DNA from 2 places in the Marinobacter apostichopi genome. Region 2 is predicted to be linked to the other one. Evidence: riboswitches for the same ligand, from Rfam matches in the RefSeq annotation. Region 2 holds a riboswitch; the other holds the start of a gene.
The links. Region 2 has a riboswitch for cobalamin ahead of QUE89_RS17155 (ribonucleoside-diphosphate reductase subunit alpha). Riboswitches for the same ligand answer to the same signal wherever they lie in the genome.

Region 1: linked by a shared signal. The riboswitch ahead of QUE89_RS01390 (TonB-dependent receptor domain-containing protein) and the one ahead of QUE89_RS17155 (ribonucleoside-diphosphate reductase subunit alpha) in region 2 are both predicted to bind cobalamin.

What each region holds. Positions count from the first base shown of each region.
Region 1 covers NZ_AP028070.1:321,251-324,661, forward strand. The annotation lists gene QUE89_RS01385 (putative nucleotidyltransferase substrate binding domain-containing protein) at 1-1,550, opposite strand, end outside; cobalamin riboswitch at 1,692-1,916, shown strand; gene QUE89_RS01390 (TonB-dependent receptor domain-containing protein) at 2,054-3,411, shown strand, end outside.
Region 2 covers NZ_AP028070.1:3,729,524-3,732,934, reverse strand. The annotation lists gene QUE89_RS17165 (substrate-binding periplasmic protein) at 1-196, shown strand, start outside; gene QUE89_RS17160 (DUF3047 domain-containing protein) at 209-934, opposite strand; cobalamin riboswitch at 1,050-1,263, shown strand; gene QUE89_RS17155 (ribonucleoside-diphosphate reductase subunit alpha) at 1,440-3,411, shown strand, end outside.

The DNA.
Region 1 (3,411 bases), 370 kb from region 2:
AGCGGCGCGGTACCCCGGCGTTTCAGGTTGAAACTCTTGCGCTGCTGGCCGTCTTCTTCCAGCACGAAGCTGCGGAAGAAGCCGATCGGCGGCGTCCGGTTCAGGGCATTGCGGGCCATCATGGTGAGGAAGCGCTGACTGTTGCTGGCCTTCTCCGCCACCAGGGTCTTCAGGTCTTCGGCGAAATCGGTTTTACCGTAGATGCCGTCCAGATCGAAGAAGATGTTGCTGTTCAGCAACGCCTCAGCCTTGGGATTCTCGATCCAGTCGGTGAAGTAGCCCTTCCAGACTTTCAACGGCTGACGCCACTTCTGGTTGGTGGCCATGATGTCGCCGGTGCAGTAGGTGTAGCCGCACTCGGCCAGGCCGTCACTGACGAACTTGGCCAGCGCCAGGAAGTACTCATCGTGCTCTTTGGGGTTGAAGCTGTCGTCCAGGATCATGGCGTTATCCTGGTCAGTGACCACCAGCTGTTCGTCCCGAGCCATGGAGCCCAGTGCCATAAAGCAGTAGGGAACCGGCGGTGGCCCCAGTTTCTCCTCGCCCAACTCCAGCAGCCGTTGGGTAAAGCTGCGGCCGATGCCGGCCATGGCGCTGCCGATCATGTGGGAGTTGGCGTCTTCGTTCACCATGCGGACAAAGCTGTCGCGCACGTCCCGGCTGATTTTTTGCAGGCCCCGAACATCCTGCTGATGGTAGATGTTGCTGACCAGGTAGAGGCTGCTCTGGCTCTCGTACTTGACGATGTCCGACAGCGCAATCACACCCCGAACCTCGTGTTTGTCCATCACCGGCAGGTGGTGCACGTTGTTGTGCAGCATGGTCAGCATGGCTTCGAAGATAAAGGCGGTGTCTCGAATGGTAATCAGATCTTCGGACATGATGTCGCTGATGGGCGTTTCCGAGGGCAGGGCTTCGGACAGTGCCCGCGTGCGTAGATCCCGGTCGGTGATGATGCCTTTCAGATCGGTATGCCCTTTGTTCTCCTCCATCAGCAGCAACGCCGAGACGCCCTGGTCGGTCATGATCCGGGCGGCTTCCTGCAGGCGTACCGTGCAGGGCGCTGATACTGGCTCCCGGGTAATCAATCGGGTGACCTTGGAAGTCATCAGTTCATTTGACTTCTCGCGGCGGGAGAGTGCCGAACGAAGCCGGGAGTTATCCTCAACTTCGACAAAATCGGCGAAGTTGTCATCATTTTCGAATAGAAGACGGAAGATTTCCTCAGGAAACCGGTAGATCAGGGTGTCTTCCAGGGCCTTGGCCGGGAAACGTACCTTCTGATGCATCAAAAGGCCGAACTGGCCGAACATTTCACCTTCGCCGATGCGGTTATACAGCTCTCCGGAGCGCCGGTAGATTTCCACCGCACCGCTGCGAATGTAATACAGCCAGTGGTTGGCCTTGCCAAATTCAAGGATGCTGGTGCCGGCGCGAAAATACTCCACCTCAATGGTGCCCACCACCCGGTCGAGCAGCTCCTCGGACATTTCATCGAACGGCGGGTAGTTGGCCATGTGGTTGCGGATGTCGATGAGCTCGGCCTGCATAACACTCCCTGCTCGGTGTGCGGAAAGTTATTGTAAAGAAAGGAATATAGCAGGGTCACTGTGCCGGAGCCATGTCAGACGATTAGCGTGCATGGAGACCGTATGATGTATTTCGTTGACCCTTCACGGCTACGTTGCTAGCCTTGCGCCACTTTTGTAGGTGTCCGTCGCAAAGCGCGACGGGTGAAACGGGAAATCGGTGAGTTCGGCTGTGAGCCGGAAAGTCTGATGCTGCCCCCGCAACGGTAAGCAGGATAACGGCAATCTGATGCGCCACTGTGCTTTGGCATGGGAAGGTGATTGCCCGGGAACCCGTCATGGGCTCCGCCTGCAAGCCCGGAGACCGGCCTGCAAAAACACCCGACGTTGCGGTGGGCGACTGTGGGTGGGCGATTCCCCGGTTTCAGCTTCCTTGCCAGACCACCGCCCGCCCCTGTCTACCTGTTCCGCAACAATAACGATAATTCCCGTGCGGGTGCGCGCGGAATACGGAGCAAGTACACATGGCTAGTTGTCCTTTTCCTGCCAAGATCGCAGGCCTTTCTCTTCTTACCCTGCCACTCGCTGTTGCAGCCGAGACCAATCAGAATCCGGACCTGATGGATCCCATCGTGGTTACCGCTACGCTGGGCCCGAAAACAGTGGGTGAAAGCCTGTCATCGGTCACCGTCATTGAAGAGGAAGAAATCCGGCGTCAGCAGCCCAAGGAATTTCGTGAGGTGATTGCCTCCCAGCCCGGTGTTTCGGTAGTGGGCAATGGCTCCTACGGCAAACAGACCAGCGTGTTCCTACGCGGTAACGCCTCGGATGCATCGATTCTGCTGGTGGACGGCATTCGTATTCGCTCCGCAACGGTGGGTGGTCCCGCCTGGCAGTATCTTCCGCCGCAACTCATTAACCGGGTCGAGATCGTCCGTGGCAGCCGCAGCAGCCTTTACGGTGCTGATGCCGTCGGCGGGGTCGTGCAGGCCTTTACCACACCAACCCAGGACGGCACCCGGGGCTGGCTGAATGCCGGTGCCGGTAATCTCGACAGCCAACAGTACGGTGCCGGCGTCTCGTCGGTGGAAGGTGGTTCCCGCATCAATGTGGCCACCAATTATTTCCGGACCGATGGTGCTCCGGTTATTGAAGGCGGCGATGACAAGGGTTACGACAACACCTCCGGCGTGGCCAGTGCCAGCCACGAGTTCAGCAACGGTGTGCGGGCCGGCTTTACCTTCCTCGGTGCCCGGGGCACCACCGAGTATGACGGCGGTGAAGAGGACTTCCTGTTCCAGACCGCAGGTGTGAACCTGGAAGTGCCCATCACCAGCACCTGGCGCTCCGTGGTCCAGTTCTCCGATGCCCGCGACGAGCTCGAGGACTTCAGCAGCTTCCCGGGTGAGTTCAACACCCAGACCCGCAGTTCCCGCCTGGAAAACTGGTTCACCGTTGGCACTCATGAGTTGGTGCTCGGCGCCGAGCACCTGGTTGATCGGGTCGACAGTACTACCAACTACGACGAATCCAGTCGCTCCAACACGGCGGTGTTTGGCCAGGCCCTGCTGAACTTTGGGCCGCTGGACGCCCATTTCAGCCTGCGCAACGATGACAACGAAGCCTATGGCAAGGAAACCACCTGGGGTGCCGGCGTCGGTTATGAGCTTGATCGCAACCACCGGGTGCGGGCCAGCGTTGGTACGTCGTTCAAAGCGCCGTCGTTCAATGATCTTTACTTCCCCGGATTTGGCAATCCGGATCTGGAGCCGGAGGAAGCCAAGAGCTACGAAGTCGGTATCGAAGGCCGCTACGTGCGCTGGTTCTGGGATATGGCCGTATTCCATACCGATGTTGAGGATCTGTCCCTGCCGTCACAGGA
Region 2 (3,411 bases):
TGATCACATACTCCATTCGGAAGTGCGCACCCGCAATGCGGCCTGGCTGTTCTCATTGGCCCACCCACGAGCGGCGATCCTGCGGGAAGAATTCGACGACGCCTACCTGCGGCTGGTCGAGGCCGGCGAGGTCCCGCCGGTGCGCGAGTTATCCCCAGGTTTCGTTATTCCCGGGTTCCCCGAGCCCTATCGCTAAGGCCTGATTGTTTCAGGGCGATAGAGTGATATCGCCGTACCAGGCGGTGGCAGATTCGCCGGTATTGTCAGAATCCGACATGATAGCAATGCCCACCAGCGGTGGCGGTGCCTCGCCAAAGGCCTGGCGGTAATCCGCGACAATATCCCGTTCCACCGTGACCCACTCGCCGGCCTGCGCGTTGCCGGAATTAACCGCCACCATCATCGTGCTGTCGGTGTAGGGGTTGGGCACAATGTCACCCTCGGGTACCTCGTTGGCCCAGATGTAATTCAGGGCATTGCCGGGCAGAGACTCACCAAACACCACTTCCACCGCCTTGCGTTTGGCTCGTTCGAAGAACCCGGCCTTATCAGGCTGGAACTTGAACGCCACATAGATCCGGGCCGGGTAATCGTCCCCGGACTTCTCCCGGGCGTTGCCCTTCTCAAACACGTTCGACACCTTCCAGCGCCAGCGCAGAATCAGCGAGTCGGTCGGTTTCAAGTCGAGCCGGGCAATCAGACCCGAGGCGCCGCCGTTGGTTTGCGCCTTCACCACCTGAGTGCCGTTGTCGGTCACCAATTCATACTGGGAATGCTGATCAATTTTCGGGAATTCCAGAGGCTCCCAACCCTCGGTGAGCGCTGATATCTGGGAGAACGGCTGCAATAGCGGTTCGGCGGCGAAAAGCTTGCCCGATGTCAGGGCCAGAGCCATCAGCATCAATGGCAGGGTAAGTCGGGGAACTTGCTGCATGCGGTACCTCGCAGTGTTTTTGGAAAGGGTAGTTGACTGAATAGCGACTGGATAGTGACCAAGTAGTGACCGGAAAAATCCGCGGAAGTGCCTTGTTCCTCTGAAATTCTCTGTATATAGTGTTCGAATCCTTGGTCAAATACCATATGTTGATTTTTTGAGCATCGTGGTATCGGGAATCCGGTGAGAATCCGGAACTGACGCGCAGCGGTAATGGAGAACGAGCGTGGCATAAAGACACTGGCGCAAGCCGGGAAGTCGCCACGCGAGGCCGAATCGAACGGTTCACGCTCCTGAGTCCGAAGACCTGCCGAGGAGGTGCTGTTGTCCACCACATTGGAGAACAGCGCGACTGCACCTTCGCGACTCAGGCGCCTGCATTCGGCCCGATTAAGGTGAGCAGCAAACGGACAGGGAAGTTCCGCCAGGTCTTGGCGAGCGCCCCCCGCTCCGTCCTGCGTACGCGAAGGTTATAGAATTCAACGCGTATTCAGGAGAACTCAGCATGTCCGCCTCTGCTCTAGCCGAACCTCAATCCTCGGCCCCGGCCAACACCGAATCCCTTCAGGTTATTAAACGCAACGGCACCCTCGTTGGCTTCAATCCGTCCAAGATCAGTGTCGCCGTGACCAAGGCCTTCCTTGCCGTGGAAGGCGACCAGGCCGCCGGTTCGGCCCACATCAACGACGCCGTGCACCGGGTCACCGAACAGGTGGCACACGCTATTGGCCGGCGCCTGAAAGCTGGCGGCAAGGTGCATATCGAGGATATTCAGGACCAGGTGGAACTGGCGCTGATGCGCGCCGAAGAGCAGCGAGTGGCCCGGGCCTATGTTCTGTACCGGGAAGAACACGCCCGCGAACGCGCCCTTCATGCGCCGGTGGAAGCCCACCCACACCTGACCGTGAAGAAAATCAGTGGCGAGACCGCACCCCTGGACCTGGGCCTGATGAAACTGCAGGTGGAGCAGGCCGCCGCCGGCCTTGAAGGCATCGATGGCGACACCCTGGTGGAAGATGCCGTGACCAACCTGTACGACGGCATCGCCGAGGCAGACGTGCTGTCGGCCCTGGTGATGACCGCCCGCAGCCGCATTGAACGTGAGCCGGACTACAGCGCCGTCACCGCTCGCCTGCTGCTGGAGCAACTGCGCCTGGAAACCGTGTCGGCGCTGGATTTATCCACAGAGGTGCCGCTGGCGGAGATTTATCCACAAGCCCTGAGTGCCTTCATCCACGCCGGTATCCGCTACGAACTGCTGGACGAAGCCCTGGCTGCGTTTGATCTGGAACGTCTGGGCGCGGCCCTGAAACCAGAGCGCGACAGGCAGTTCGGCTTCCTCGGCCTGCAAACCCTGTACGACCGCTACTTCCTGCACTGGAACAAGGCCCGCCTGGAGCTGCCCCAGGTGTTCTTCATGCGCGTGGCCATGGGCCTGGCCCTGCGCGAGGACGACTCCAACGCCCGTGCCATCGAATTCTATGAGCTGTTGTCCAGCTTCGACTACATGGCCTCCACGCCAACCCTGTTCAACAGCGGCACCCGCCATTCCCAGCTGTCGTCCTGCTACCTGACCACCGTGGGCGATGATCTGGAAGACATCTACGGTGCCATCCGCGACAACGCCATGCTCTCGAAATGGGCCGGTGGCCTGGGCAACGACTGGACCCCGGTCCGTTCACTGGGCGCGCACATCAAGGGCACCAACGGCCAGAGCCAGGGTGTGGTGCCGTTCCTGAAAGTGGTGAACGACACCGCGGTGGCGGTCAACCAGGGCGGCAAGCGCAAGGGCGCGGTGTGTGCCTATCTGGAAAGCTGGCACCTGGACATCGAAGAGTTCCTGGAACTGCGCAAGAACACCGGCGACGAGCGCCGCCGCACCCACGACATGAACACCGCTAACTGGGTGCCGGATTTGCTGATTGAACGCATGCGCGAAGACCGGGACTGGACCCTGTTCTCGCCCAGCGATGCGCCGGACCTGCACGACCTCTACGGCAACGAATTCCGCACCCGCTACGAGCACTACGAGGCGCTGGCGGAGCAGGGCAAGATTGCCCTGTTCAAGAAGATTCCCGCCAAGCAGCTGTGGCGCAAGATGCTGACCGTCCTGTTTGAGACCGGCCACCCCTGGATCACCTTCAAGGACCCGTGCAACCTTCGCTCGCCCCAGCAGCACCGCGGCGTGGTGCACAGCTCGAACCTGTGCACGGAAATCACCCTGAACACCAACGCTGACGAGATTGCCGTGTGCAACCTGGGTTCGGTAAACCTGGCGGCTCACATTGCCGACGGCGAGCTGGACGTGCAGCGCCTGGAGCGCACCGTTAACACCGCCGTGCGCATGCTCGACAACGTTATCGATATCAACTTCTACGCGGTGCCCCAGGCCCGCAACTCCAACCTCCAGCATCGTCCTGTTGGCCTGGGTCTGATGGGCTTTCAGGATGCGCTGTACCAACTGGGCTTGCCGTACG